2 linked regions of the Solidesulfovibrio magneticus RS-1 genome follow. The main gene of each other region encodes a partner of the protein of the gene in region 2 in a complex. Links are inferred from orthologs where the notes say so. Each region holds a gene or a part of one and is shown on either strand. Other genes may lie near its edges.

Region 1 (14,187 bases), 2.3 Mb from region 2 along the record:
CTGGCGGAGCGGCGGGGCGGCCTGTCGTCCGACGCCTGGCCCCAGGCCCCGGGGCGTCTTTTCTTGACGCCCCGGGCCAACCCTCCTATAACCGTACACTGTGACGTTCCCCGCGATAACGCCGCGTCAAACGCTGCGGAGGCAGACGTGAAATCCGTATTGGTCGTGGACGACGATCCCAGCATTCGTGCCCTGATCCGGCTCTACCTGGAGAGCGCCGGCTATGCCGTCATCGAGGCCGGCGACGGCAAACGGGCCATGGCCGCCCTGGACGGGCAGCCGGTGGACCTGGTGATTCTCGACATCTTCATGCCGGAGATGGATGGGCTGGAGGTGTTGCAGGTGTTGCGCGGCCACTGCCAGACCTGCCGGGTGATGGCCATTTCCGGCGGTTCGGCCAAGATCGGCATGGATTTGCTGGGCCACGCCACCATTTTCGGGGCCGATGCGGTGCTCGAAAAACCTTTCGGCGAAGTCACGCTGCTGGATAAAGTGACGGCCCTGATCGGCCCCGCCGCCGACTGATCGCTTCCCTTTCCCTTGCCCCGCCCGATCCTGGTCACCCGTCGCGGTTCGCCGGGGCATCGTCAGCGCCTTTCCTCGGCCGACCCCTTGCCGCTTAACGCCGAACCCCCTTGAAACCCTTCTCCATGCGGGGGGTCCGGGGGCCTCAGGCCCCCGGCCGCCGGAGGCCTCTTTCTCTCTCCCCTTATTTACACCGGCCAGTCCAGACGGGCCTTGGCCAAAAGGGCGGCGGCCCAGTCCCGGGCGGCGGCGGCGGCCTTGGCGTTGCCGGCGTCGGCCGCTCGTTCCAGGGCGGCGGCTGCTTTGGCCAGTTCGGGGAAGCCGTAAGAGCCGGCCGACCCTTTGAGTTTGTGGCTCTGGCGGCGGGCTTGGTCCAGGTCGCCCTGGTCCAGGGCGGTGCGGGCCGCATCCAAGGTCTGGCTGGCCAAGTCGTAAAAGAGAGGCAGCAGGGCGGCCAATCGGCCAGGGTTTGGGGCGTCGGTGTTGGGGGGCCGGGGCTTGGTCGGTTCGGCGGACTCGCCTTCCGGCCCGAGATAGTGGAGCAGGGTGCGCAGCACGGCCGCCTTGCGCACGGGCTTGGCCAGAAAATCGGTGAATCCGGCTTGCTGGCAAAGCAGCCGGTGTTCATCCAGGGCATGGGCGGTCAGGGCCAGGATGGGCGTGGGGACGGCTCCTCGCTGCCGTTCCAGCGCCCGGATGCGTCGGGTGGCTTCGTAGCCGTCCACCACAGGCATCTCCAAGTCCATGAGCACCAGATCATAGGGCGCGGCGGCGAACAGCTCCACGGCCTGGACGCCGTTCTCGGCCTCGTCGATGCGGTAATGGTCGCTTTCCAGGTAGAGGCGAATCAGGGCCAGATTGTCGCGGTTGTCGTCGACAAGCAGCAGGCGAGGGGGTGCGGTGGCTGGTTCCATGGCGTATCCGGGGACAGGGGCCGACGGTTTCATTTTTAGCTGATTGAGGATAGCCGTTGGGCGGAAAAGCGCAAGGGGGAAGGGCGCGTCAGGGCCGCAGGCACACGGCGGCTTCGGGGCAGACGGCGGTGAAGTCGCGCAAAAACGTTTCCACCCGGCCGGCCTCGTCCGGGCTGTAGATCAGGCGCACCACGGCGGCGAACCGGTCCACCACCGTGGGCAGGGCCAGATTGTCCTCGGCCTGGAGAAAAAACGTCAACAGCGACACGTTGGCCGAGGCCAGGCGCACATACAGCCGGGCCGAACCGGTCGGCACGGGATGGCGACGCCGCCGGGGCGGCCTTCTGCGCCGGCTCACAGGATGTCGCGTCCGGTTTCGGTGATAAGGGCCATGTGTTCCCAACGCGCACCGCCCCATTCGGGATAGTACAGGCCCGGCTCCACGGTGACGACCATGCCCGGTTCCAGCACGCTCTCGGCCGAGGGGTTGAGGCTTGGGCCTTCGTGGGTCTCCAGGCCGATGCCGTGGCCCAGGGAATGGGTGAAGCGTTCGGCCACGCCTTCCCGGGCAAAGACCTCCCGGGCCAGGGCATAGGCCTCGCGGCAGGCCATGCCCGGGCCGATGCGCTCCAGCACGGCGGCCTGGGCGGTCTGGACGCGGGCGAGCATCTCGGTGAAGCGCGCCGGGGGCTTGGCCCCGACCCAGACGGTGCGGGTCTGGTCCGAGCAGTAGTCGTCGGCCCGGCCGCCCACGTCCACCAGGACCAGACAGCCGTCGGCGATGACGGTCTCCCCGGGGATGGCATGGGGCAGGGCGGCGTTGGCGTCCACGGCCACGATGGGGGCAAAGGCCAGCTCGGAGGCTCCGAGGTCGCGGAAGCGTTTTTCGATCTCCCAGGCGGCCTGGGCCTCGGTGCGTCCGGGCAGGAGAATGTCCGGCAGGCTGGCCATGACGCCGTGGTTGATGGCGGCCGAGCGGCGCATCCGGGCGATCTCGGCGGCGTCCTTGCGCAGTCGCAGCGGTTCCACGGCCAGGGCCACGGGTGTCATGGGCATCAGCGCGGACAGTCGGCCGTGGACGTCGAAGGACAGGCTGGCCGGCTCGAATCCCAGGCGAGTCACGCCCCGGGCCTTGAGAAAATCCGTGATGGCGGCGTAGCGCCCGGCCCCGTAGATGCAGAGGTTTTGTTCCGGCCACAGGCGCAAGGCAGCGTCGCGGTAGCGGGCGTCGGTGAAGAGATAGTCGTCGCCGTCGGCCGTGACCACGAGATAGCCGGCGCTCTCGTTGCACTGGGGATCGTGGAGTTCGAAGCCGCTTAAATAGAAGCGGTTGGCGGCGTGGGACACGAGCAGGGCGTCGTGGCCCATGGCGGCCAGGGCGGCGCGCAAGCGGTCGCGGCGGCCAGCGAAAACGGGGCAGCCGCTTGTGGCTGTGGCGGTCATGGCATCTCCTTCAGGCGGGACGCGCCCGCCCGCGAAGGTGTTTCAGATCGGGCCGGCGACGTCAACCGGCCAGCGGCCCGACGGGACATGGCCCGGGGAAACACCTGCCGTCCTCGGCTGGCCGACGCGCCGGGGCAACGGTGTTTTCCGTCAAGCGTCATCGACGGTCTTTGGGCTTTCCGGCCGACAAAGCGCCAACCCTCGCCGAACCCCCTCTAAACATTTCTCCATGTGGGGGGGCTGGGGGCCTCAGGCCCCCAGCCGTCGGAGGCAGGTTGTTAAAGCGTGTAGACGGTTTCCGGTTGTCCCAGGACGTGCCGCTGGGCCCATTCGATGCCCTGCATGATGGAGTGGTCCATGTTGCCGACCTCGTATTTCCAGCCGCCGAAGCGTCCACGGGACTGGATGCCCAGGCACTCCAGGGCCGGCTGGAGCACGGCCAGGGCGGCGTCGCGCTCCAGGCAGGGTATGGGGTAGGCGTAGTCCACCCGCATCTCCCAGGAGGCGTTCTGGCCGGCGACGTCGGCCGGAGCCAGAAGCGTTGTGGCGACCAGGCCGTCCACGGTGGCCCGCTCCAGGCCGGCGAAGTCGGCCGGCTTGTGGGCGGAAAAGCTCGTCTCGGTCATGAACGCCCGGCTGCGCGGGATCATGCCGTCGGGATCGGGGGTGTTTAAGGGCGAATAGTTGTGGAAATTGGTGACCCGGTAGAAGGGGCAGTCGGCTTCCGGGAAATACATCCAGCAGCGCGGGTCCGGGGGCGCGCCGGCAAAGCCCAGGCCGTGGATGACCGAGCCGCTGTGCTTGAGCCGTCCGGCCGCCTCGATCATGGCCGGGCTGGCCCCTTCCAGCTGGTCGGCCACGAAACGGTCCAGGGGGCCGGTGGTCAGCAGATGGTCGTAGACGATGACGTCGCCAGAAGCGGTGAGCACGGTCTTTTCGGCCGGATCGACCCGGCGGCAGGCTTCGCCCAGGCGCAGCCGGTCGGCGAAACGACGGGCCAGGCGGCGGAAGATCTCGCCCGTGCCGCCGCGCAGGGGAAAGCTGAAGGTGTTGTTGGGACCCCAGGCCACGTCGTCCGTGCCGTAGATGATGTTTTTGACCACCCGCCCGGCGTCCACCACCGAGACGCGCTCGCCGATCCAGCGGTGGGACATGGCCGTGGCCGGATGGGCCCAGACCTTGAAATTGTAGGGGACCATGAACAGCCGCGCGATGCCCGGGCCGAACACCCGGTCTATCCATTCCCGGAAGTTGGCCGGCGCATCGGGGTGGACTCCGGCTGCGGCGTCGCGGCCGGCGGCCAGCAGCCCTTCGACGCATTCCCAAACGAGATCCGGGGGCAGTCGGCGGATGTTGTTTTGGAAGGGGTAGGGAACGAAGGTTCCGGCCAGGCGAATCCAGGATTCACGCTGGTGGCGCAGGACCTCGTCGCCAAGCAGTTCATCGAGGAGCTTGTCGAAGGCTTTGTAGTGGGAGAAAACGACGTGTCCGCCCACGTCCCAGGTGTAGCCGGCGGCATCGGTGAAGCTGGCGGCCAGGCCGCCGGGATAGGGATGGCGTTCCAGGACGAGGAAATCGTTTTCGCCGAGTTCGGCCAGGCGGTTGGCCGCGCCAAGGCCCGTTGGGCCGGCTCCGATGATCAGATATTTGACGCGCATGGTTGCCTCCGGGAGGGTGGGGGCAGGCGAGCAAGAAAAGGGCCAGCCGGCAAAGGAGAATAAAACTCCCGGGGCCGGACGAGCCGGTCCCGGGAGGAAAGATGTTGCGCCGGTCGTTTACCAGGCCGGGCGGCGGGGGGGACGCGGAGCGCGGGGCTTGGCCTCGTTGACCTTGAGGCTACGGCCTTCGAACTCGGCGCCGTCCAGGGCCCGGATGGCTTCGTCAGCGGCGGCGTCGTCGTCCATCTCCACGAATCCGAAGCCGCGCGGTTTGCCGGTCTCGCGGTCGGAAATCAGTTTGACGGACTGGACGGGGCCGTAACGGCCAAACAGGTCACGGACGCTTTCCTCGGTGGTGCGGAAGGGCAGGTTGCCAACATAGATGTTTTTGGACATGAGACACGGACTCCCAAAACGGTTGACGTCAGCGAACGCGAAGCGTGGACGGAGGAGGGCTACCCGCCGGCTACGCTCCTCCCCAGGACAAACCCATCGGCCCAAGGGCCGTGAAGGCCTGACAGTTGGAGTGCGCCTGTCCGTCGGGACGGCGAAGAAAGGTATGGCAGGCGTTGCGCACTCGTATTCCAGACTCCGTTAGAGTCTCGCCGCGCAAACACGGGGAGGACGGTCACGCACCACACGCGAAGTCGTCACGGGTTTGAGCGAACATGGAAAACGATAACGAACCGGTCAGTGGCTGGCAAGGAAAAATTGTTCCTTTTCTCCCTTAGGCCCTGAAATTTTTCCGGTTTGCGTTGTTCCAAACCCGTCTTGAGGGCGTTTATTCCGACGCAAAGAGGATGCTTTCAGCGGTGAAATGGACTATCCTGCCCCTGTGTGCTCGAGCGCAGGCCAAGCGCACCAACGTCAGGGAGGGCTGTACGACGCCATGACGGGAAAAATCGGGGCCAAACGTTTCGCCGTGGCCGTATCGGTGCGGGAAACCTACAAGACAGGGTTTGGCGGCACCACGCAGAGCGCTGAACGCGCGATCTATTATTACGCCGAAAAAACACCTGAGGCGGGCATCAGCGTGCAGGCCTTAAACGGCAACAGCGTGCCCAGCGGCGAGGTCACGCCGATCACTGAGGAGGAATTCCTCCAGAAGTTCAAGCCCGAGCCGCTCATGTACTACAATCTGGTCAAGCCGCGCATGGAAGCCATGCAGGCCGAGCTGGAGCGGGGCGAGAAACATCTGGAGGCCGGCCGGCTGGAGCGGGCCGAGGAATCCTTCCAGAAAGCCCTGGCCTACGACGCCGAGAACCTGCGCGCCATCTTCGGCCTGGGCAACGCCTACCTGTCCGGCGGCAAGCTCGACGACGCCCGCGACATTTTCGACAAGATCATGGGCATCGAGCTGGCCTTTGGCCCGGAAAACAAGTTTTTGTTCAACGAATTCGGCATTCGGATGCGCAAGGCCGGGCTGCTGGCCCTGGCCAAGTCGTATTACGAGAAAGCCCTGGCCGTCAGCGAAAACGACGAGAACCTGTTGTTTAATCTCGGCCGGGTGCTCTACGAACTGGAGGAGTACGACGGCGCGGTGGAGGCGGCCGAGCGTTGTCTGGCGCTCAACTCCGGTTTTCTCATCGCGGCCAAGCTGGCCAAGGCGGCCCGCCGCCAGGCGGCCACGGCAGCCATTGGCGACGCTACGCCTGGGGCTGCGTCCCCGCCCGCGCAAGACGTCTGACCGGCCTCGCAACCCCCTTTATCATTTTCCCACTTGGGGGGTCTGGGGGCCTCAGGCCCCCAGCCGCCGGAGGCATTCTTTCCTCTTTCCCCCACCCCCTAAAACAAACATTCCACCAAATCCTCCACGCCCACGCCCAGCAGATACTCGCCCAGCTCCACCCCGCCCAAGCGTTCGGCCAGGGCGTCGCGGTCGTGGCGGCAGCCGGCCAGCGCCGCTTCCAGCTCGGCCACGTCGCGCCGGCCGAAATAGTCGCCCAGAAGCCGCGCCGCAAGGATGACGCCGCCTTTGACGTCCAGATGGGCCTCGATGAGCCCGCCGGGCGTGCGGCGCGTCCGGGTGAAGCCGTAGGCCGGCGAGGCCCCGAAATTCCAGTCGTAGGTCCGGTAGCGGCTCTCGGCCAGCCCGGCCGCGCCGGCGGCCTCGTCCGGGGCCAGCGCCAAGTCGCCCGGGGCCGCGCCCGGGCAGACATGCCCCATGACGTGGCCCATGAAGTCGGTCACGGCCATGGGCGCGGGCAGGTGGGCGGCGATGTTGGTGACGCGCTTTTCCACGCTTTTGACGGCCTTGTCGCGGTATTTTTCGGGATCGACCCGTAGCGCCCCGGTCAGATGGGAGACGTCGGCGTCAAAGAGCAGGGTGCCGTGGTGCAGCACCCGGTCGCGCCAGACGTGCTGGGCGTTGCCGGAAAATTTTTGGCCCTCGATGGTCAGGTCGTTGCGTCCCTCGAAGGCGCATTGCACGCCCAGGGCCGCCACCGCCGCCAGGATCGGGGCGGTGAAGCCCCTAAAGTCCATGGCCCCGCCGCCGAGGCTGATGAACGTGAAATTGACGTTGCCCAGATCATGGAAGACCGCGCCGCCGCCGCTTAAACGGCGCACCACCGGGATGCCCCGCTCCCGCACGAAGGCTTCGTCGATCTGGGCGCGGGTGTTCTGGTTGCGCCCGACAATGACGGCCGGGGCGTTGCGCCACAGCATGAACACGTCGGTAGCGGCGTTTTTGAGCAGCCACTCCTCGGTGGCGAGATTAACGGCCGGATCGGTGGTCTCAAGCAAAATGGCGCGCACGGCAGATCCTTTGCGGCTGGCGGTTGTCAGGAATCGGGGCCAAGTTCGCCGGAGCGTTTGACGGCGCGAAGGAGCCGTAGGCCGAGCAGCACGGCGGCGGCGCACCCGAGCGCCCCGAAGAGCGAGATGCCGAAGACGAGCGGCGGCACGCGGCTGGCCAGCACCTGGCAGGAGCCGAGAAACAGCGCCGCCGTGACGATGCCGTAGACCAGGCGGTTTATGGTGGCGTCCAGGCCCCGGTGGACGAGGTGCACGTCGAGCCGGCCCTCGCGGGCGCGGCGCAGGATCTCGGCGGCGTCGCGGGGGAAACTCTCGACCAGGGCGTTCCAGTCGCGCCAGCTGCGCCGGGCGCGGGTGAAAAGCGCCCCGGGCGAAAGCCGACGGGCGATGATCTTGCCGGCGTAGGGCGCGATGACGTCAATGAGCGAAAAGCCCGGGGAGAGCGTTCGCGACGCGCCTTCCAGCACCACAAAGACTTTGATGAGATGGGCCACCACCGGCGGCAGCAGGATGCCGTGGCGGCGCACGATGGCGGCCACGTCGGCCATGGCCCCGCCCAGGTCGAACGCGCCAAGCTCCTGGCTGGCGTAATCGGCCACGAAATCCTCAATGTCGGCCCTAAGCGCCGCCCGGTCCAGGCCCGGCGGCAGCCGGCCGATGCGCATGACCTGTTCGGTCAGCCCCTCGGCGTCGCCCTCGGCCACGGCCAAAAGCGCGTCCTCCATGGCCCGCCGGGTGCGCTCGTCGATGCGCCCGACCATGCCGCAGTCCAGGATGCCCAGCCTGTCGCCGGGCAGCACCAGCAGATTGCCGGGATGCGGGTCGGCATGGAAGAAGTTGTCGCGGAAAATCATCTCCAGGAACACGTCGGCGGCAAGCTTGGCCATGGCCGTGCGCCGGGCCGCGGCCTCGGGCGAAAGCTCCCCGGCCAGACGCGACAGCGGCTCCCCGACCAGCTCTTCCATGGTCAGCACTTCCCGGGCGCAGCGCTCGGGATAGGGGCGCGGAAAGGCCACGCCCGGCTCGGAAGCGAAATTGGCCGCGAAATGGCGCAGATTGCGCTCCTCGCGCACGAAATCGAGTTCCCGCAGGATGGTGCGGCGCATCTCGGCGGCCACGGCCAGGGGTTGATACAGCCGCAGCTCCACCACCCCCCGCTCGGCCAGTTCGGCCAGGCCCATGAGGATGTCGAGATCGGCCCGCACCCGCTCCTCGATGCCGGCATGGCGCACCTTGACCACCACCGCCGTGCCGTCCGGCAGCCTGGCCCGATGCACCTGGCCAATGGAGGCGCTGGCCATGGGCACGGGATCAAAGCCCTCGAAGAGTTCTTCCACCGGCGCGCCAAGCGCCTCGCGGATCGTGCGCTCCACCGCCTCGGGCGCATCGGGTTCGGTGTCGGCCCGCAGTCTGGACAGTTCCGCCGCCACCTCCGGCCCCACGAGGTCGGCCCGGGTGCTGAGTATCTGGCCAAGCTTGATGGCCGTGCCCCCAAGCTCGGTCAGGGCCAGCCGCAGCCGTTCCTCACGCTTCAGCGTCGCCAGACTGGCCCCCGACGGGCTGACCAGCAGGTCTTTTAAAAACGCCGGGTCCGTGGCGGCCAGAAACTCGGCCAGGCCGTAACGCGCCAGCACCCCGGCGATTTCCCGGAATCTGCGGGCGTTTCTGGCGAAATGCGGTATCGAGGCGAGTGACAGCATGGCGGCGCGTCCCTTAAAAAATACGAGAGTATTTTTTAAGAAAAATTACTGGTTTTTCGCTGTTGCTTCTCGTGGACGCGGCGCGAGGGTCTGGGGCGGAGAGGCCAAGGAGGAAGAGAAGAATGCCTCCGGCGGCCGGGAGGGGGTAACCCCCTCCCGGACCCTCCCTGAAAGGGGGGATGGACGGCCGGTGGTATATCACGCGCGCCCTTGGGGCCTAGATCGGGCAATCTGGGGGCTGGCGACGCCAGCGGTAGGCCTCCACGGTGTTGCTCATGAGCGTGGCGATGGTCATGGGGCCGACGCCGCCGGGCACCGGCGTCATGGCCGAAGCCACGTCGGTGAGGTTGTCGTAGTCCACGTCGCCGCACAGCTTGCCGTCAGGCAGGCGGTTCATGCCCACGTCCACGATGACCGCGCCGGGCTTGACCATGTCGCGGGTGATGAGCTTGGGCTTGCCGATGGCCGGCACGATGAAGTCGGCCTCGCGCACCACGGCGGCCAGGTCCGGCGTGCGCGAATGGCACACCGTCACCGTGGCGTTGCCGAAAGGCGAGGCGGCAGAGAGCAGCATGGCCATGGGCTTGCCCACGATGTTGCTGCGCCCGATGACCACCGCCCGCTTGCCGGCCGGGGAAAGGCCGTAATATTCCAGAAGCTTGATGACTCCAAACGGCGTGCACGGCTTGAGGCAGGGCAACCCGATGGACAGCCGCCCGACGTTTTCGGGATGGAAGCCGTCCACGTCCTTTTTGGGATCGACCAGGGCCAGACAGCGCTGGGCGTCCAAACCCTTGGGCAGAGGCAGCTGGAGCAGGATGCCGTCAATGTCCTCGCTGCTGGACAGTTCGGTGATGAGCTTCTCCAGGGCGCACTGGCCGATGCCGCCGTCGAGCCGCCAGATGCGGGAAACGAAGCCCACTTCCTCGCAGGCCTTTTCCTTGTAGCGGACGTAAATCTGGGAAGCCGGGTCCTCGCCAACGAGGATGACGGCCAGATGCGGGGCGCGCCCGTGCTGGCGCACCAGGGCGTCCACGTCGTTTTTCACGCGCTGGCGCAATTCGGCCGCGACTTTCTTGCCGTCAATAAGCAGCATGGCGAAATCTCCTTGGAAAGCGGTCAACAGCGGCCCCAGCCGCCGACGTCACGGCGACACTCTTAACCGGGCAGGCGGGCGTCGTCTACTGATGCGAGGTGGAAAGGCGAGGAGGAAGAGGCCTCCGGCGGCCGGGGGGCTCAGCCCCCCGGACCCCTGACATGGGGTAAAGGGGGGGGCGAGGCTGGGACGGCGGGCGGCAGCGTGGCAGAAAGGGTTTCCACTGGCCGAAGCGGCCAGCAAAAGCAAAAACGCCCTGGAAACCCTCACTGGTTCCCAGGGCGTCTCACGAAGCCCCGCCTGGCCCCTTTCCCCCTTTCAGGGAGGGTCCGGGAGGGGCTTAGCCCCTCCCGGCCGCCGGAGGCAGTCTTCGTCTTTCTCTTCTTTTCTTCTCTACTCTTCGTCGCCTTCGGGCTCTTCTTCGTACCACTGGCCGGCCATGACCGGGCCGTAGTAGATGGCCATATCTTCCAGCTCTTCCTCGATGCGCAGCAGCTGGTTGTACTTGGCCAGGCGGTCGGAGCGGCACAGCGAGCCGGTCTTGATCTGGCCGGCGTTGACGGCCACGGACAGGTCGGCGATGAAGCTGTCCTCGGTCTCGCCCGAGCGGTGGGAGACCACCGTGGTGTAGGCGGCCTGTTTGGCCATCTCGATGGTGTCCAGGGTCTCGGTGACGGTGCCGATCTGGTTGAGCTTGATGAGGATGGAGTTGGCCACGCCCTGGTCGATGCCTTCGGCCAGGATGTCGGGATTGGTGACGAAGATGTCGTCGCCAACGAGCTGGATGCGTTCGCCGAGGTTCAGCGTAAGCGTCTTCCAGCCCGGCCAGTCGGACTCGGCCAGGCCGTCCTCGATGGAGATCAGCGGATAGCGCTCGACGAAGCCGCCCAAGTAATCGACCATTTCGGTCGAGGACAGGGAGAGGTTCTCGCCGGTGAGCACGTATTTGCCGTTCTTATAGAATTCCGAGGCGGCGGCGTCGATGGCCAGGGAGATTTCCGAACCCGGGCGGTAGCCGGATTCCTCGATGGCCTTGATGATGTATTTGAAGGCTTCGTCGTGGCTCTTGAGGTTGGGGGCAAAGCCGCCCTCGTCGCCCACGGCGGTCATGTGGCCGTCGGCGGCCAGGATCTTTTTGAGGGTGTGGAAGGTCTCGGCGCCCATGCGCAGGGCGTCGGCAAAGGTGCGCGCGCCAAGGGGAATGATCATGAATTCCTGGATGTCCAGGTTGTTGGGAGCGTGCGCGCCACCGTTGATGATGTTCATCATGGGCACGGGCAGCACCTTGGAGTTGATGCCGCCGATGTACTGGTACAGCGGCAGCCCCAGGAAGTTGGAGGCGGCGCGGCACACGGCCAGGGACACGCCGAGGATGGCGTTGGCGCCCAGGCGCGATTTGTTCTCGGTGCCGTCGGTGTCGATCATGAGGTTGTCGATGGCCACCTGCTGCAGGGCGTCCATGCCGATGACGGTGTCGGCCAGTTCGCCCTGGACGTTCTCCACGGCCTTGGTGACGCCTTTGCCGGCGTAACGGGAGGCGTCCTGGTCGCGCATTTCCAGGGCTTCGCGGGAGCCGGTGGACGCGCCCGAGGGGACGGCGGCCCGGCCGGACGCGCCGGATTCCAGGGTGACCTCCACCTCGACGGTGGGATTGCCGCGCGAATCGAGGATTTCCCTGGCCCAAACGGCCGCTATGGTGCTCATGATGGTCTCCTTGAAAGTATGGGGTTTGGCGTTGTGTGCGTGGAAGGCGGGCCGCGTGGCCCGACACTGTTGGCTGTAGCGCAATTCCAAACGATTTATAAGCCCCGGGGTCGGGCAAAATGCCGGAGGCGGCGGGGGGATCGGGAATGTCGCCCAGGCTTCGTCAGATCGTGATGTCCGGGAAGTCTTCGACGCCGGCCGGTTTGGCGTGGCGGGCCAGGTAGCGCAGGAAGGCCTTGGCCTCGGCGAAGTCCGGGTCGGCGGCCACGGCCTTTTCCAGGAGCGTCCGGCAGCCGGCGGCGTCGCCTTTTTCGTAGAGGGTGCGGGCGAGGTTGAACATCAGGCGTTCGTCGTGGGGGGAAAGCTCCAGGGCCTTGCGGTAGTAGTTGGCCGCGCCGTCGAAATCGCCGCTTTTGCGAAGGCTTATGCCAAAGGCGTTTATGGCGAGCTTTTGGCCTTCGGCCGTGGCCGCGCCGCTGCTTTGGAGCACAGCCAGGGCGTCCTCGCCGGAGTCGGGCCGGCCGGCGGCGGCCAGGGCGGCCAGGATGACCAGGAAAAGGGCCTGTTCGGGCGGGGGCAGGGTTTTGTGGTCCAGGCCCGGCCCGACGTCGCGCAGCAGCCTGGCCAGCACCAAGGCGGCCGGGGCGATGCGCTCGCTGTAGAGCAGCGGGGCCGGCACGAAATGGCGCAGGAATTCTTCCGGCGTGACGATCTTTTGCAGGGGCATGGGCAGATGTTTTTCGTCCAGGGGAAAGATGACGATGCGGGCCGGCCCGAGCTTCATGGCCAGCCAGTCGATGCGCTGGACAAAACCGCGTCCGGAACCGCCCTGGCCGCCCATCTTCTCGCGCTTCTCGGACTGGTAGCAGCCGAGAATCTCCGGCAGTATCGTCATTTCCGGCCTCCCGGCCGGCTTGAGGCCAGCCACAATTGCCGCAACCCTTCGAGCAACAGTTCCGGCCGCACGTCGCGGATGACCGGACAGATGGGGGCGAGTTTCTCGGCAAAACCGCCCGTGGCCAGCACGTGGACGTCGCCGCCGAGGTGGGCCTTGAGGCGGGCGGTGACGCCCGTCACCATGTCGGCAAAGCCGAAGACAAAGCCCTGGTTGATGCAGTCCGTGGTGGAGCGGCCGATGGACAGCGCCCCGTCGCCCGGGTCCAGGGCCACGTGGGGCAGCTTGGCTGTCTTGCTGACCAGTCCGGACAGCGACGTCATGAGGCCCGGGCAGATGAGCCCGCCCAGGAACGCGTCGTCCTGGACGCAGTCGAAATTGGTGGCCGTGCCGAAATCCACCACGATGACCGAGGCCGCGCCCACGGCCCGGCGGCCGGCAAAGGCCGTGACCAGCCGGTCGGCCCCGACTTCGTGGGGCCGGCCGTAGAGGTTTTTGAGCGGTATGGGGATGTCCGTGGGCACGAAGCGCAGCCGCACGCCGAGATAGCGCGAAATGGCGTGTTCGATGATGGGATTAAGCGGCGGCACCACGCTGGAGGCCACGGCGGCCTCGATGTCGGCCGGCCGGCAGCCGTGAAAGGGCAACGCCGAGGCCAGGGCCAGACCCAGGCTGTCCGGGGTGGCGCTGCGGTCGGTGGGCAGGGCAAAGGACGACAGCAGGCCGCCGGCCTCGGCCAGGCCGAACTTGATGTTGGTGTTGCCGACGTCGACTAAAAGGGCGGGCATGGCGGTTACGGCGCGCCGGCCGGGCGCACGCCCAGGCGCGAGAGAAAGGTTTCCACGGCGGGCAGGCTGCGCCGCACCATTTCGTCCACTCCGGCGGCGGTGGGATGCAGGCCGTCGGGCATGGTCAGGCCGGGAACGCCGGTGACGCCGTCGAGAAAGGACGGGTAGAGCACGGCGTCGTATTTCTTGCTCAGCTCGGCGTAGACGGCGTCGAGGTCGCGGGCGTAGCCCAGGCCGTAGTTGCGCATGGCCTGGATGCCGCAGAGCAGGACCGGGATGCCGGCCGCCTTGAGCCGGGCCAGGATGGCGTCGAGGTTGTCCCGGGGCACGGCCGTGGGCAGGCCGCGCAGCATGTCGTTGGCCCCGAGTTCCAGGATGACGCCGGCCGGTTTGGCGGCCAGCACCGCGTCGAGGCGGGCCAGACCGCCGGCGGTGGTGTCGCCGGAGATGCCGAAATTGAGGATGTCCACGTCATAGCCGCGCGCGGCCAGGGCGCGGGCGAGCTTGGCCGGGTAGGCGTCGGCGGCGGGCAGTCCCCAGCCGGCGGTGAGGCTGTCGCCCAGGGCGGCCAGGGTTGCGGCCGGGGCGGTCTGCGGCATGAAAACTCCAAGAACGGCCAGAGCCAGGGCCAGGGCCAGGGCCAGGCAAACCGGCGCGGTTTGTCTTTTCCGGGCAAGCTGGTATCCTGCCGGGGACGGCACGGGGCG
Region 2 (14,406 bases):
AGATGGATCTGTAGAACTTCAAGATGCAGTCCTCAGGCTTTTCAACGTGTTGCTGGAACGGCAACTCCCCAAACGCTCAAAATTTCTACGACTTCCGCCAGGGGCAATCCCACGACATTGGTATATGAGCCGCAAATGGTGGTGACAAAGGCCGCCGCGCCGCCCTGGATGGCGTAAGCGCCGGCCTTGTCCATGGGTTCGCCGGTGGCGACATAGGCGGCCAAGCGATCATCCGGCACCACGCCCATGGTGACTTCGGTGGCGACCGTGAAAATCTCGGGTTCCCGGCCGGGGGCGAAGAGGGCGCAGCCGGTCACCACCTGATGGCCGCGGCCCGAGAGCAGCCGCAACATGCGCATGGCGTCGGCGGCGTCGGCCGGTTTGCCGAGGATGGTCTCGCCCACGGCCACCACGGAATCCGCGCCAAGGACCACGGCCTCAGGGTGCGCTTCGGCCACGGCGGCGGCCTTGAGTCGGGCCATGCGGGCGGCGTAGGCGGCGGGATGTTCGTTGACGTCCGGGGCCGGCTCCTGGGCCGGGCTGACGACGATGTCAAAGGGAACACCGGCCAGGGCCAGCAGTTCGCGGCGGCGCGGCGAGGCCGAGGCCAGAATCAATTTTGTGTGCGTAACGCTCATATCACTCTAAAATCCCATATCTTTTAAACGAACACCCAACGAACCCCCGGCAACAACAGGAACAGCAGCTTTTTCCCTTTTACTGCACAACAAGCCAGAGAGCCGCTCCGAACCGCCCCCCTTACCCTTTTCTCCATGTAGGGGGTCCGGGGGGCTTAGCCCCCCGGCCGCCGGAGGCATCTTCCTCTCCCTCTCCCCCCTTAACTTAACTTAAACTTTGGCGTTTCGGTGTTCCAGTCCTGGGTGACGGGCCGGCCGCGTTTGTAGCGGAAGTCGCACAGCGGGTCGCCCTGGGCGATGGTATGCTGGCGGGAGAGTCCCGTGCCCTGGGCCCGGGAGGCCAGGAAGTCGTTTAGGCAGTAGTAGGGCGCGACCTCGGCCACGCCTTGGGCCTTGAAGTATTTGCACGCGCCGCATTCGAGGTAGTCGTAGCCGACGTCGAAGGTTTTGTCCGGGGCGACGTAACGCACGACCCAGTCGCCAGGCAGCAGGCGTTTCTGGGTGGTTTCGGCCCAGAGCTTGATGGATTCCTGGGCGGCCGGGGTGAAAAGGGCCGCGCCCATGGCCTGGGCTTTGGCCGGCGGCACGCTGGCCCAGTCGGCGGCGTAGAGGTCGTAGAGCAGCCGGCCGGAGTCCTTGGCGGTCATGCCTTTTTCGCGCATGGCCTGGCACAGGGCGGTGAGCCAGCCGGCCATGGTGATAAACGGCTGGTTGCGGTTGGCTGTGCCGCCCAGGTCGGGCAGGGTCGGCAGCAGCAGTTCGAAGCGGCGCAGGGCGTCGTCGGCGGCGGCCTTGGCCGTGGGCGCGGGGATGCGGGCGGCCATCCATTTTTCCGCGCCGCCGCACACGCCCTTGAAGTCGGCGATGAATTTGGCCTTGTTGGCCATGTAGTAGCCGGGTTCGGGCGTGGCCGGGGCCGGGCCTGGGGGTGTTCTGGGCGCGGCCTTGGGGTCGGCCGGGTGCTCTTTTTTGGTGGCGGCCCAGGCGGCGCACGGGGTCAGCAGGGTGCAAGCCCCGACGAGGCCGGCCTTGAGCACGGCGCGGCGGGAGAGGCCGGCCGCTTCCTGGGCATGGGAGGCGAAAGGATGGTGCAGCATGGTCCCGATTCCTGTTGCCGGTTGGGTGAAGGTCCAAGGACCGAAGAAGGGCAGGGAGCTGATGTTGTCTCTGAAAAACTCTGGAAAAGGGCTCCGGGGAACACTCCTTATTAAGGAATGTTCCCCGGATGTTAGGCCTTGACCTTCATTTCACCGAGCAGGGCGGCCTTGAGGGTCTCGTCGAGCCCCGGATGGGGGAAAACCAGGGCCTCGGCTTGCTCACGCGTCCAGGCCTGGGCCACCATGACCGTGGCCAGGGTGCCCATGGTCGAGGCTCCATGGCCCACGGCGGTGATGCCGGCCACCTGGCCGTCCTTCCAGACCACCCGGGCGAAGCCGGCGGTGTCGGCATGGGCCTGGGCGATGGGGTTGGCCACGAAAGGCGCTTCGGAGATCGTGTCTCCGGGCGCGGCGATGGCCCCCACCCGCATGATCTCGGGCGAACCGTAATAGCAGCCGGGGATGGGACCCGGCGCGTAGGGTCCGGGCTCCAGGCCGGCGGCGTGGCGGGCGGCGTAGACGCCCTGGCTCGACGCGGCGTGGGCCAGCAGCACCCGGCCGTTGCAGTCGCCCACGGCATAGATGCCGGGCGCGGTTTGCAGGGTGTCGTCGGTGCGCAGCCAAGCCCGGTTGGGGTTGTCGTCAGCGAACATGGCCCCGCATTCGGCCAGTCCCGGCACGATGGTGGCGGCGAAGCGGCCGATGGCCACAAGCGCCTTGTCGGCCACGACGGTCTCGCCGCCGGCCAGGGTGAGCCTGGCCCGGCCGTTCTCGTCGGTGACCAGGCTTTCCACCTTGACCCCGGGCCGGGCGTCGATGCCGGCGCGGCGCATCACCTGGGCCACGACCTTGGACACGTCCGGGTCCTCAGCCGGGGCCAGACGCGGCGCGGCGTCGACCAGGGTCACCTTGGTCCCCAGGCGGTGGTAGATGGTGGCGATTTCCAGGCCGATGGCCCCGGCTCCGACAATGACAAAGCTCTCCGGGGCGGCCTCGAAGTCCAGCACCGGCGCGACGCCGAGCACGGCCTTGCCGTCGGGCTTGACCCCGGGGAAGGCGGCCGGCCGCGATCCCAGGGCCAGAATAAGGCTGTCAAACGGGATGTGTTCCACGCTCCCGCCGCCCGACACCTCGGCCGAACCGGTGGCCACGGCGGTGAGGTTGCCCGTGACCAGCCGCACGCCGACCTTGCCCAGATGCGCGGCCATGGCGTTGTGGGTGGCGGACAGGAGCTTTTTTTTCTTGGCCTGGACAGCGGCCAGATCAGGCGTGACCGTGCCCGAGGCCAGCTTCTGCTTGGCCTGGGCGGTCAGGCACTCCACGGCCAGGGTGGCGGCCAGCAGGTGCTTGGTGGGGATGCAGCCCCAGTTGAGGCAGGCTCCGCCAAGCTTGCCGCGCTCGATGAGCGTCACGTCAAGCCCGGCGGCCGCGCCGGCCAGGGCGGCCTCGTAGCCGCCGGGGCCGGCCCCGACCACCACCAGCCGCTTGCTAGAGGTCATCGGTGATCTCCATGGCCCGGGCGGCGTAGGTCTCGTCCAGCCGGCCCACGGGCAGGGTGGTGGGACAGGCGCGCACGGCCTCGGGATCGGTTTCGGCCTGGGCCAGGATGTCCAGCAGATCGGCCACGAACTGGTCCAGGGTGTCCTTGCTCTCGGTTTCGGTGGGCTCGAACATGAGCGCTTCCTTGACGATGAGCGGGAAGTAGATGGTGGGGGCGTGGTAGCCCTTGTCCAAAAGCGCCTTGGCGATGTCCAGGGCGCGCACGTTTTTCTCGGCCGCCAGCTTCGCGGCCGAGGCCACGAATTCGTGCATGCAGATGCGATTGTACGGCACCTCGATGGCCTCGGCCAGCCGGGCGCGCAGGTAGTTGGCGGCCAGCACCGCCGACTCGGACACGCGAATCAGCCCCTCGCGGCCCAGGCGCAGGATGTAGGCGTAGGCTTTGAGCACCACCCCGAAGTTGCCGTAAAACGGGGCCACGTAGCCGATGGACTTGGGATGGTCGTAGCTTAAGGAGAACCGTCCGGCCTCGTCCTTTTGCACCCGCGAGACGGGGAGATACGGGATCAGGCGTTCGGACACGCCCACCGGCCCCGCCCCGGGGCCGCCGCCGCCGTGGGGCGTGGCAAAGGTCTTGTGCAGGTTGATGTGGACCACGTCGAAGCCGGCGTCGCCCACCCGCAGTTTGCCGAGGATGGCGTTGAGGTTGGCTCCGTCGTAATAGAGCAGCGCGTCCACTTTGCGGCAAAGGGCCACGATCTCGGGCAGATGGCGCTCGAAAAGGCCAAGGGTGTTGGGCACGGTCATCATGACCCCGGCGGTCTCGTCGTCGATGACGGCGGCCAGGGCGGCCGGGTCGATGATGCCGTCTTTCGATTCGATGGTCACGACCTCAAAGCCGGCGATGGCGGCCGAGGCGGGGTTGGTGCCGTGGGCCGAATCCGGGCAGATGATCTTGGTCTTTTTGTGGCCCTTGTCGGCGTGGTAGGCGGCCATCATGAGCGCGCCGGTCAGTTCGCCGTGGGCTCCGGCCATGGGGTGCAGGGTAAAGGCGGCCATGCCGGTGATCTCGCACAGGCAGCGCTCGGTCTCATACATGACCTCCAGGCAGCCGGCCGACATGTCGCCGCCGCCCGGGAGCTGGGGGGTCAGCGGATGCAGGCGCGAGAAGCCGGGCAGGGCGGCCACTTCTTCCGTGAACTTGGGGTTGTACTTCATGGTGCACGACCCCAACGGATAGAAGTTGGAGTCCACGCCGTAGTTCTTGCGCGACAGGGCCGTGAAGTGGCGCACCACGTCGAGCTCGGACAGGGACGGCAGGCCGGCGTCGCCCTCGCGCAGCAGATGCTGGGGGATGAAGTCGACGGGATCGGTCTTGGGCGCTTCGGGCCACACGCCTTCGCGGCCGGGAACGGATTTGGAAAAGACGGTGCTCATAAGGCGTTCTCCAGCCGCCGGGCCAGGCGGTCGATGTCGGCGCGGTCGTGCTTTTCGGTGCAGCAAATAAGGAGCGCGTTTTCCAGTCCCTGGTAGTAGCGGCCCAAGGGGAAGCCCGGCACGATGCCGCCGTCCATGAGCATGCGGGCCACCTGCTTGGCGTTTACCGGGAACACGGCCGCGAATTCGTTGCCAAAGGGCGCTTCGTTCAGCAGCTTGACGCCAGGGATGGCGCCGAGCTTCCAGGCGGCGTAGTTGGCGTTTTCGATGGACCGGGCGGCCTGGCGGGAGAGACCCTCGTTGCCGGTGAGGCAGAGATTAATGAGCGCGCGCAGGGCGCACAGGGCCTGGTTGGAGCAGATGTTGGACGTGGCCTTCTGGCGGCGGATGTGCTGTTCGCGGGCTTGCAGGGTCAGCACGTAGCCGGTGCGGCCGGCGGCGTCCTTGGTGCGGCCGGCGATGCGGCCGGGCATCTGGCGCACGAGGCTTTTCTTGCAGGTCATGATGCCGAGGTAGGGGCCGCCAAACGACAGCGGCAGGCCCAGGCTCTGGCCTTCGGCCGTGGCGATGTCCGCGCCCATGGCTCCGGGGGTTTTGAGCACCGTCTGGAGCACCGGGTAGCAGGAGATGACCGACACCGCGCCCTTTTCCCGGGCGTGGTCGAACAGGGCGGTGAAGTCCTGGACACTGCCGAAGAAATTGGGATTTTGCACGACGATGGCGGCGGTGTCGCCGTCCACGGCGGCTGTCAGGGCCTCGAAGTCGTCCAGGCCGTTTTTATGGGGCACGACGACCAGATCGAGGTGGAGATTTTTGGTGTAGGTGGCCAGCACGATGCGGTAGATGGGGCTGACCGTCTCGCTGACCACGGCCTTTTTGCGCCGGGTGTGGCGCACGGCCATCATCAGGGCCTCGTAGAGGGCTGTGCCGCCGTCGTAGACGCCGGCGTTGGAGCACTCCATGTCCATGAGCCGGCACACCGCGGTCTGGTACTCGAAGATGGCTTGCAGCGTCCCCTGGGAGGCCTCGGGCTGATAGGGCGTGTAAGCGGTGTAGAATTCCCCGCGCGACAGCAGCAGGTCCGAGGCGGCCGGGACGTAGTGGTCGTAGAAGCCGCCGCCGAGAAAGCTCGTCAGATCGGTGCGGTTTTTGGCCGAGAGCTTCTCCATGGCGGCGCGCACGGCCATTTCCGTGGCTCCCTTGGCCAGATCGAAGCTCTGGGGGCGCAGCGCGGCCGGGATTTCGGCAAACAGGGCATCGACGTCGGGCGCGCCGACGGCGTCGAGCATCTCCCGGATTTCCGCCGGGGTGTGGGGGATATAGGGCATGGGGCGCTCCGATTTTAGTGCTCGGCCTTGGCCAGTTCCTCGTACTCCTCGGGCGACAGCAAGCCGGCGGGTTCGTCGGTGAGCCGCACGCGGATCAGCCAGCCTTCGCCGTAAGGATCGGAATTGACCTTTTCGGGAGCGTTTTCCAGCTCCTCGTTGACCTCGATGACCTCGCCGCTGACCGGGCTGTAGAGTTCGCTGGCCGCCTTGACGGACTCCACGGAGCCCATTTCCCGGCCGGCCTCGACGGTGTCGCCTACGGCCGGCAGTTCCACAAAGGTGATGTCGCCGAGTTGTTCCTGGGCGAAGTCGGTGATGCCGACCACCGCGATTTCGTCCTCGACGCGAGCCCATTCATGGGACTTGGAATAGAGTAGATCCTTTTGCATGGCGCTTCTCCCTGGCGTGATGATCGGTCTTAGGCCCGCCCGCGACAGGCCGCGACGGGCTGGCCGTCAAATAGCGCGTTGACAGGCCTGGGGCAAGCGGCGTCGGGGCAATGCTTCGGTTTGCTGCCGAAGAATCGTCGGGCGTGCCCCGGGTTGCGCATTTTCGTGAATCACGGTAACACGGAAGATGCGTCATGGCGCGTTTTTGACTTGTAAGGAAGCTCATTCGTGAACAGAATTGCCGTCCCCGGACCGATCCTGCCCCAGTGGGCCGCCGCGCCCCAATGGGTGGACGGCCGCATGCGCCTGCCGCTGCCCGGCCGCGAATACGTCTTGTGGCGCGAGGCGGACATGGAGTCGCTGTGGGAAGGCCTTGGCCAGGACGGCTTCGGGGCCGACGAGCGGATGCCCTACTGGGCCGAGCTGTGGCCGGCCAGCCTGCTTTTGGCTGCCTGGCTGGAGTCCCGGCCCGACGAACTGGCCGGCAAGCGCGGCCTGGACCTCGGCTGCGGCATGGGGCTATCGGCCATGGCCGGGGCGGCGGCCGGGGCACGGGTGCTGGGCGTGGACCACGAGCCGGCGGCCGTGGCCCATGGCTTGCGCAATGCCCGGGAAAACGGTTTGCCGGCGACCTTCGCCGTCATGGACTGGCGCGCCCCGGCCCTTGTCCCCGGCGTTTTCGACCTCATGTGGGGCAGCGACATTTTATACGAGACGCGGTTTTACGAGCCGCTGACCGCGATTTTCCGCTCCTGCCTGGCTCCGGGCGGCCGCGTCGTGCTGGCCGAACCCTGGCGCGAGGTGTCGCGGGGCGTGTGGGACAGGCTTGCCGCCGACGGCTTTGCCGTCGCCCGGCTGCATGAGGAATCGGTGGCCGTGGCCTCTTGCCGCAGCACCATCAGCCTCTACGAAATCAGACCCTAGTGTTGCGTCCTTAAAAAATACGTCAGTATTTTTTAAGAAAAAACAATGATTCAACGATGGTGTCCTCGAAGAAGGCGTAGGCTTTCTTCGAAGACACGGCACCAGGAGAGGGCGCATGGGACAGACCATCCGCTTTGGCGTGTCGCTCAATTCCGAACTTCTGGAGAAGTTCGACGCGCTGTGCGACGAAAAGAGCTATCAGACCCGTTCCGAAGCCATTCGCGACCTCATCCGGGGCGTTTTGGTGCAAAAGGAATGGGAGCAATCGGACAAGGAAGTGGCCGGCGTGCTGACCCTGGTCTACGACCACCACACCTCCGATCTGGCCCAACGGCTCATTGAGACCCAGCACGAGCAGCACGACGTGATCCTGTCGTCCATGCACGTGCATCTCGACCACCACAACTGTCTGGAAGCGCTGGTGCTCAAGGGGCCGGGCGAGGCCGTGCAGCGGCTGTCGCAAAAGCTCATTTCCACGCGCGGCGTCAAGTACGGCAAGCTGACCCTGGCCACCACCGGCCAGGAGATCGTCTAGCGGCGCGTCCGTATAACCGCTGGCGGCGTTTTGCGGATGACAGAGTAAATTCCTTGTTTTTCCTGAAAAACACCAACGTCTTTTTCAGGAACGAGACATAAAGGCGTTCCCGGCCGGCTTCGTTTTCCGGCCGATGCCAGCCGGAAGGGCAGGACGGCCTGCCGCCGGCTTTACAGGGGCGTCCGCCCGGCGTAGGAAACGCCTCCCCCGCGCCAGACGCCATGGCGGCCCAGGTGCGGGACATCCCTCCCGGAGACACGCCATCATGGCCATGCAAGACGTGCAAAGCGGACCCCCCGAGGTCCCCATCGACCTCGATAGGGTCGGCATCAAGAATTTCCGCCTGCCGCTTCTGGTGCGCGACCGCACGCGCGGCCGCCAGCACACCGTGGCCGACGTGGAGCTGTCCGTCGACCTGCCGGCCCAGTTCAAGGGCACCCACATGAGCCGGTTCGTGGAGGCCCTGTCCGGTTTTGCCGGCGAGCTCGACCTTGTCACCTTCAAGGCCCTGCTCGAAGACGTGCGCGCCCGCCTGGAAGCCCAAAACGCCCACATGACCCTGCGTTTTCCCTATTTTTTGTCCAAGGCCTCGCCGGCCACCGGCGCCGCGGCCCTGATGGACTACGCCTGTCTGGTCTCGGGGGAGTTCGAGGGCGACAAGTTTCGCCTGACGCTGGGCGTGGACGTGCCGGTCATGACCGTGTGCCCGTGTTCCCTGGCCATTTCCGATCAGGGGGCGCACAGCCAGCGGGCGGTCATCTCCATCCGCTGCCGGTTTTCCGGGCTGCTGTGGCTGGAGGAACTCATCGAAACCGCCGAAGCGGCCGGCTCGTCGCCGGTCTACGCCCTTTTAAAACGCGAGGACGAGAAACACGTCACCGAACAGGCCTTCGCCAATCCGACCTTTGTCGAGGATGTGGCCCGCCAGGTGGCCCGTTCCTTGCGGGAGCATCCCAAGGTGACGTGGTTTCGGGTGGAAGTGGAAAGCTTCGAGTCCATCCACAATCACAGCGCCTTTGCCGGCATCGAAGGCCGTAACGCCCGGTAGTCGTTGTCGGATAGGAAATATCCGGATAATTGGTGCGAGGCATGCAATGGCCCTTGCCGGCTGGCCGGGCGACAGGATATGCAATTCTCTATGGGCGGTCAGGAAGCGCTTGCGGCCAACTGCGAGCAGATCATACAACTCGCTCCGGTTTCGATCATGCACATCGACGCCGAGGGCGTCATTACGTTCGTCAACGACTGGCACTTGACCAATTTTGCCCGGGGCAAGCGCGACCGCGATTTTTTTCTTGGCCGAAAGCTCAAGGATATGCCCGGGATCACCAGCTCCTCCATGGGCGGGGAGATCGACCGCATCCTTTCCGGCGAAACCGTCCATCTTGAGGCCGTCTACGTTGACGCCTGCAGCGGCGGCCAGTCCGCCTACCAGAACATCCGGGGCATTCCGGTCATGGAAAGCGGCCGGGTCTCCGGCGGCATCATCATCCGCGAGGACGTGACCAAGATCGTTTTGGCCCAACAGCTGCTCGCGGAAAACCAGGCCATCTTCAAGGCCCTGCTCGACGCCACCCTTGATTCCATCATCCTGTCCGACGTGGACGGCTACATCCTGGTGCTCAACGAGGAGGCGGCAAGGCGTCGGGGCCAGACCGTGGACGCGCTCATGGGCGCGAGCCTGTACAGCCACATGCCCCTGGAACAGGCCGCGACGCGGCGTGACAAGCTGCGCGAGGCCGTGGCCCGCAACGCCATCGTCGGGTATGAGGAGCGCTACGGCGAAACCTGCTATCAGGTGAGCATTTGCCCCATCGCCGACGCATCCGGCCAGGTGCTGTACGTGGCCAGCTATTCCCGGGACATCACAACGCTTAAGGAAACCGAGCACCAGCTTCGCCGGGAACGGGAGCTGGCCTTTTCCTCCAGCCAGGCCAAGTCGCAGTTTCTCGGCAACATCACCCACGAGCTGCGCACGCCCTTAAACGGCATCATGGGGGCCGCCCAGCTGGCCCTGCAGGAAGCGGCCGGGGGCGAGGAGCGGGAGTTGTGGGAGATCGTCGAGGATTCGGGCAAGCGGCTTTTGTCCATCGTCAACAACGTGCTGGAGCTGGCCGACATCGACGCGGCGGCCATCGAACCGGTGCTGGCCACCTTTTCCATGGGCGAGGTGCTGGGGTCGCTTAGCCGCAGCTACGGCGTGCGGGCCAAGGTGCGCGACGTACAGTTTCTCACGCGGCTTGATCCGCGCATTCCCGAGCGGCTGGTGGGCGACGTGTTCCGGCTGCGCCAGATTTTGTCCAATCTGGTCGACAATGCGCTCAAATGCACCAAGAACGGAACCATCGAGGTTCGGGCCAAACTTATCCGGTCGGAGCGTCTCAAGTTTTCCGCCCAATACCGCACGGTGCTGTTCATGGTGCGCGACACCGGCATCGGCATCGCCAAGGAACTGCAGGGCAAGATTTTCGAGGATTTCGAGCTGGCCGAGCACTACCTGACCAAGCGGGTCAGCGGCGCCGGGCTTGGGCTGTCCATCGCCAAGCATCTGGTGCAGCTGCTTGGCGGGCGCATCTGGGTCAAAAGCGCGCCGGGCAAGGGCAGCACGTTTTATTTCGCGGCCCCGTTTTCCCTCACGGATTTCGAGTGCCGGGACGAGTCCGTGGTGTACGCCAGCGAGGACCCGGTGTTTTCGCCCGAAGAGTATACGGTGCTGCTGGTGGAGGACGAGCGCATCAACCGCCTGACCACGGGCCGGGCGCTTTCGCGGCTGGGCTACAACGTGCTGGAGGCGATAAACGGCCAGGAAGCCTTGCAGACGTTGTCCCGGGAGCAGGCCGACATCATCCTCATGGACATCCAGATGCCGGTGATGGACGGCATCGAGTGCACCCACCACATCCGCCACGGCGAGGTGCCGGGGCTGTCCAAGCGCATCCCGGTGGTGGCGCTGACGGCCTATGCCAGCGAAAAGGACCGTGAGCGGTTCTTGCGCCTGGGCATGAACGATTATCTGGCCAAGCCGCATTCCATCGACCAGCTGGCCGAGGTGCTGGAAGCCAACCTCAAGCAGGCCGGCCGAGCCTCGCCCCTGGGACCGAGGATGTAGGCGCGGGCGGGCCGCCTCGTTTGTTTTGGGGCTCCGTCCGCCTTGACCTTCCCCCCGACCGGTGGCAATCCCGGGAAATCGGCGGACTCCCGCCGCGTGCCGCATCCGTCACTCCAACCCGGGAGATAGGCCCCATGCCCACAGTGCGCGACGTCACCTTTGCTCTGCTCAGACGCCTTGGCCTTACCACCGTGGTCGGCAACCCCGGCTCCACCGAGGAAACCTTCCTCAAGAACTTTCCCGACGATTTCACCTATATCCTGGCCCTGCAGGAATCGAGCGTGGTCGGCATAGCCGACGGCCTGGCCCAGGGGCTAGGCAAACCCGTGCTGGTCAATGTCCACACCGGGGCCGGCATGGGCAACGCCATGGGCTGCATCCTCACCGCCTACCTCAACAAGACGCCGCTTATCATCACCGCCGGCCAGCAGACCCGCGACATGCTCCTGGGCGAACCCTTTCTCACCAACATCGACGAGACCATGCTGCCCAAACCCTGGGTGAAATGGAGCTATGAGCCCAAGCGTCCCCAGGATGTGCCCGGGGCCTTCATGCGCGCCTACGCCATGGCCATGCAGCAGCCCCAGGGGCCGGTCTTTTTGTCCCTGCCCCTGGACGACTGGGAAAAGGACATGGACGCCGTGGACGTCTACCGCACGGTCTCGGTGCGCCACGCCCCGGACCCGGCGCGCATCGCGGAATTCGCCGCGCGCATAAATGCCAGCGCGAACCCCGTGCTGGTCTACGGCGCGGACCTGTCGCGAAGCCAGGCCTGGGAACAGGGCATCGCCCTGGCCGAGGCGGTGCAGGCCCCGGTCTGGCTTGGCCCCTTTACCGAGCGCGTGCCGTTTCCCCACAACCATCCGCTCTATGCCGGGGTGTTGCCGCCGGCCGTGGGGCCGCTTAGCAAGGCCCTGGCCGGGCATGACCTCGTGGTGGTCGTGGGCGCGCCGGTCTTTCGCTACTATCCGTGGGTGGCCGGCGAGACGCTGCCGGCCGGAGCCAAGCTTTTGCAGATTATTGACGACCCCTACGAGGCTGGCAAGGCCGTGGTTGGCGACAGTCTGGTTGCCGACAGCTTGCTTGCCGTGGAGGCGCTTTTGCCGCTTGTCGCCAAGCGCCCGGCCCGGGGGCCGGTCCGGCCGGAGCGGGCCAAGGTCGCCGTGCCCGACGACGCGCCGTTGCCGCTGACCCCCAGGCAGATTTTTGGCGTCCTTTCGGAGGTGATCGTCGGCGGCGACTGCATCCTGGTCAACGAGTCGCCCTCGAACATGGCCGATCTGGCGGCCACGCCCCTGGGCGTGGTGACGCAGCCGGACAGCTCCTTTGTCATGGCCTCTGGGGGCCTGGGCTGGGGGATGCCGGCTGCCGTGGGCTTGGCCCTGGCCGAGAAGGCCTCGGGCCGGGGCAAGCCGGTGGTGGCCGTCATCGGCGACGGGTCGTTCCAGTATTCGTTGCAGTCGATCTGGACGGGCGTGCAGCATGGGGCGCACGTGGTCTACGTGGTCCTTCGCAACGACGAGTACGGCATTCTCAAATCGTTTGCCCGGCTGGAAGAGACGCCGGGCGTGCCGGGGCTGGATCTGCCGGGCCTGGACATCGTGTCCCTGGGCAAGGGCTACGGCGCGGCCACGGCCAAGGTCGACACGCCGGCCGCCATCCGCGAGGCCTTTGCCGACGCCCTGGCCTTCAAGGGCGTGTCGGTCATCGAGATCGCGGCCGACAAGCATGTCGGCGACCTCATCCCGAAATAGCGCCGCTTTTCACGGCGTCTCAACGACGCGGGCCGCTCCATGCCTGGAGCGGCCCTTTTTTCATCCTCGCACATCCGTTCTCTTTGCCGTCCGCTCGTCAATACATGTGGGGGGGCTGGGGGCCTCAGGCCCCCAGCGGAGAGGTCCAGGAGAGGCGGCGCCTCTCCTGGCCGCCGGAGGCATTCACCGCTCAAACGACCCGGGCTGGTGCAAAAAAAACGTGGCCTCGGCGCGGGTGATGTCGTTGTCGCAGGGCGGGGCCAGGGCGCGCAGTTCGGCTTCGTCGCGGCCGAAGACGTAGGAGGTCAGCGTGTAGAGCATCTTGCCGCGCGAGAGAAACGTCTGGCGCACGAGTTGGAGTTTGATGCCGCCGTTGCCGTCGTCCACCCGGCGCAGGTAGATGGCGTCGTAGCTGCGCCGGCCTTGGATGGTGGTGGGGCGGCAGGTGACGTTGAAGCCTTTGAGGGTGTCGGCGACGTAGGCCTTGACCAGTTCGCAGTTGGCGAAATCCGAGGTGGTGGGCAAAAATTCCGTGGGGCGAACGCTGACGCAGACGTAGAAGCGGCACTCGCCATGGCGGGCTTCCACGGAGACCTGGCAGGCCTCGGTTTTGTCTTCGGTGACGGTCCAGCCCTTGGGCGGGATGAAGCTGAAGAGATAGGGCTTGTTGACGTAGCGCACGGGCGACTCTGGCGGATCGTAACAGGCCGTGAGGCAGGCGCAAAGGAGCAGGCCGAGGCCGGGCGCGGCAAGGCGCGGGAGAAGGCGCATGGCCGGCTCTAGCATGGGGGGCGGCTGCCTTCAACCGGTTTGCGCCTTGGCGGCGCTTGCCCATGGGGCCGGGCTGCATTATGTGGAAGGGACGGACCCCAATCCCAAGGACGGGAGGGCAGCCCATGACCGACGCCATATCCGCCGCCCAGTCGGCGCTCAGCGCTTTTTCCACGTCCATGGCGGTCACGGCCAACAACGTGGCCAACGTCAACACCGACGGCTACAAGTCCCAGGATGCCCGCCTGGAGACCGGCCCGGACGGGCAGGGCGTGCGCGTGTCCGACATCGTGCGCGACGCTTCGCCCGGCGGCTATCAGCCGGAATCCGTCAGCGCCTACAACCAGGCCGGGGTGTACGAGCCTTCGGCCGGGCTGGTGGAGACGAGCAACGTGGATCTGGCCCGGCAGACCGTGGACATGATCCAGACTTCCCGGGCCTTCGAGGCCAACGTCGTGACCATCCGCAGCCAGGACCAGATGCTCGGCACGCTGCTGGACATGCGGGTCTAGGTTCGCGTCCCTAAATGGCGCGCGGGCGTTTGGCTGGCAGCGCCTTGCAACAGCCGTATATATTGAAAAAACGCTGATGGAATTGGCCGGTGCGCCGAATGCGCCGTTCTTTTTCCTGTCAGTAAATTGACAGCCCCGGAACGAAGCTATAGACCAGGGGAAACCGCCCGGATTGGCGGCGCTTTCTTCCGGAGGCCAGATGGAACTGAACCTTTCCGGCATGGTCGGGCAGAGTGCTTGCCTTGCCGAGGTCCTGCGCGTGCTGGCCAAGGTGGCCCCCACCGACTCCACGGTGCTGGTCACGGGCGAATCCGGCACGGGCAAGGAACTGCTCGTGCGGGCGTTGCACGCCAACAGCCGCCGGGCCGGCAAGCCCTTCGTGCCGGTCAACTGTGGGGCCATCCCGCGCGAA

What was found.
Region 1: the proteins of gcvH (region 2) and DMR_RS05305 are in contact, whole or in part, in a crystal structure (PDB 3A7A), measured with the Escherichia coli proteins. The link is inferred for Solidesulfovibrio magneticus RS-1 from one-to-one orthologs.

Annotation. Positions count from the first base shown.
Region 1 is NC_012796.1:1,277,084-1,291,270, forward strand. What follows is about bases 5,312-8,064. They hold DMR_RS05305 (lipoate--protein ligase), read right to left. Parts: upstream 7,298-8,064; coding sequence 6,326-7,297; downstream 5,312-6,325. Other genes in these bases: DMR_RS05300 (tetratricopeptide repeat protein), read left to right, coding at 5,430-6,227; DMR_RS05310 (ABC1 kinase family protein), read right to left, coding at 7,324-8,064. Also shown: DMR_RS05270 (response regulator transcription factor), read left to right, coding at 148-525; DMR_RS05275 (response regulator), read right to left, coding at 714-1,439; DMR_RS05280 (DUF4911 domain-containing protein), read right to left, coding at 1,528-1,755; DMR_RS05285 (M24 family metallopeptidase), read right to left, coding at 1,794-2,882; DMR_RS05290 (protoporphyrinogen/coproporphyrinogen oxidase), read right to left, coding at 3,161-4,540; DMR_RS05295 (RNA recognition motif domain-containing protein), read right to left, coding at 4,658-4,936; more of DMR_RS05310, read right to left, coding at 8,065-8,997; bifunctional methylenetetrahydrofolate dehydrogenase/methenyltetrahydrofolate cyclohydrolase FolD, read right to left, coding at 9,215-10,093; eno (phosphopyruvate hydratase), read right to left, coding at 10,487-11,797; DMR_RS05325 (tetratricopeptide repeat protein), read right to left, coding at 11,961-12,692; DMR_RS05330 (type III pantothenate kinase), read right to left, coding at 12,689-13,480; DMR_RS05335 (arylesterase), read right to left, coding at 13,486-14,187. UniProt on the Escherichia coli protein: Catalyzes both the ATP-dependent activation of exogenously supplied lipoate to lipoyl-AMP and the transfer of the activated lipoyl onto the lipoyl domains of lipoate-dependent enzymes.
Region 2 is NC_012796.1:3,590,962-3,605,367, reverse strand. The notes cover bases 4,703-7,674. They hold gcvH (glycine cleavage system protein GcvH), read right to left. Parts: upstream 6,390-7,674; coding sequence 6,015-6,389; downstream 4,703-6,014. Other genes in these bases: nikR (nickel-responsive transcriptional regulator NikR), read left to right, coding at 7,429-7,674; DMR_RS15215 (class I SAM-dependent methyltransferase), read left to right, coding at 6,618-7,313; gcvPA (aminomethyl-transferring glycine dehydrogenase subunit GcvPA), read right to left, coding at 4,703-6,000. Also shown: DMR_RS15250 (hypothetical protein), read right to left, coding at 1-22; DMR_RS15245 (Maf family protein), read right to left, coding at 42-638; DMR_RS15240 (L-2-amino-thiazoline-4-carboxylic acid hydrolase), read right to left, coding at 839-1,735; DMR_RS15235 (dihydrolipoyl dehydrogenase family protein), read right to left, coding at 1,867-3,234; aminomethyl-transferring glycine dehydrogenase subunit GcvPB, read right to left, coding at 3,224-4,672; more of gcvPA, read right to left, coding at 4,669-4,702; more of nikR, read left to right, coding at 7,675-7,848; GTP cyclohydrolase FolE2, read left to right, coding at 8,120-8,896; DMR_RS15200 (PAS domain-containing sensor histidine kinase), read left to right, coding at 8,975-10,957; mdlC (benzoylformate decarboxylase), read left to right, coding at 11,092-12,711; DMR_RS15190 (hypothetical protein), read right to left, coding at 12,895-13,482; DMR_RS15185 (flagellar basal body rod protein FlgC), read left to right, coding at 13,608-13,994; DMR_RS15180 (sigma-54 interaction domain-containing protein), read left to right, coding at 14,194-14,406. UniProt on the Escherichia coli protein: The glycine cleavage system catalyzes the degradation of glycine. The H protein shuttles the methylamine group of glycine from the P protein to the T protein.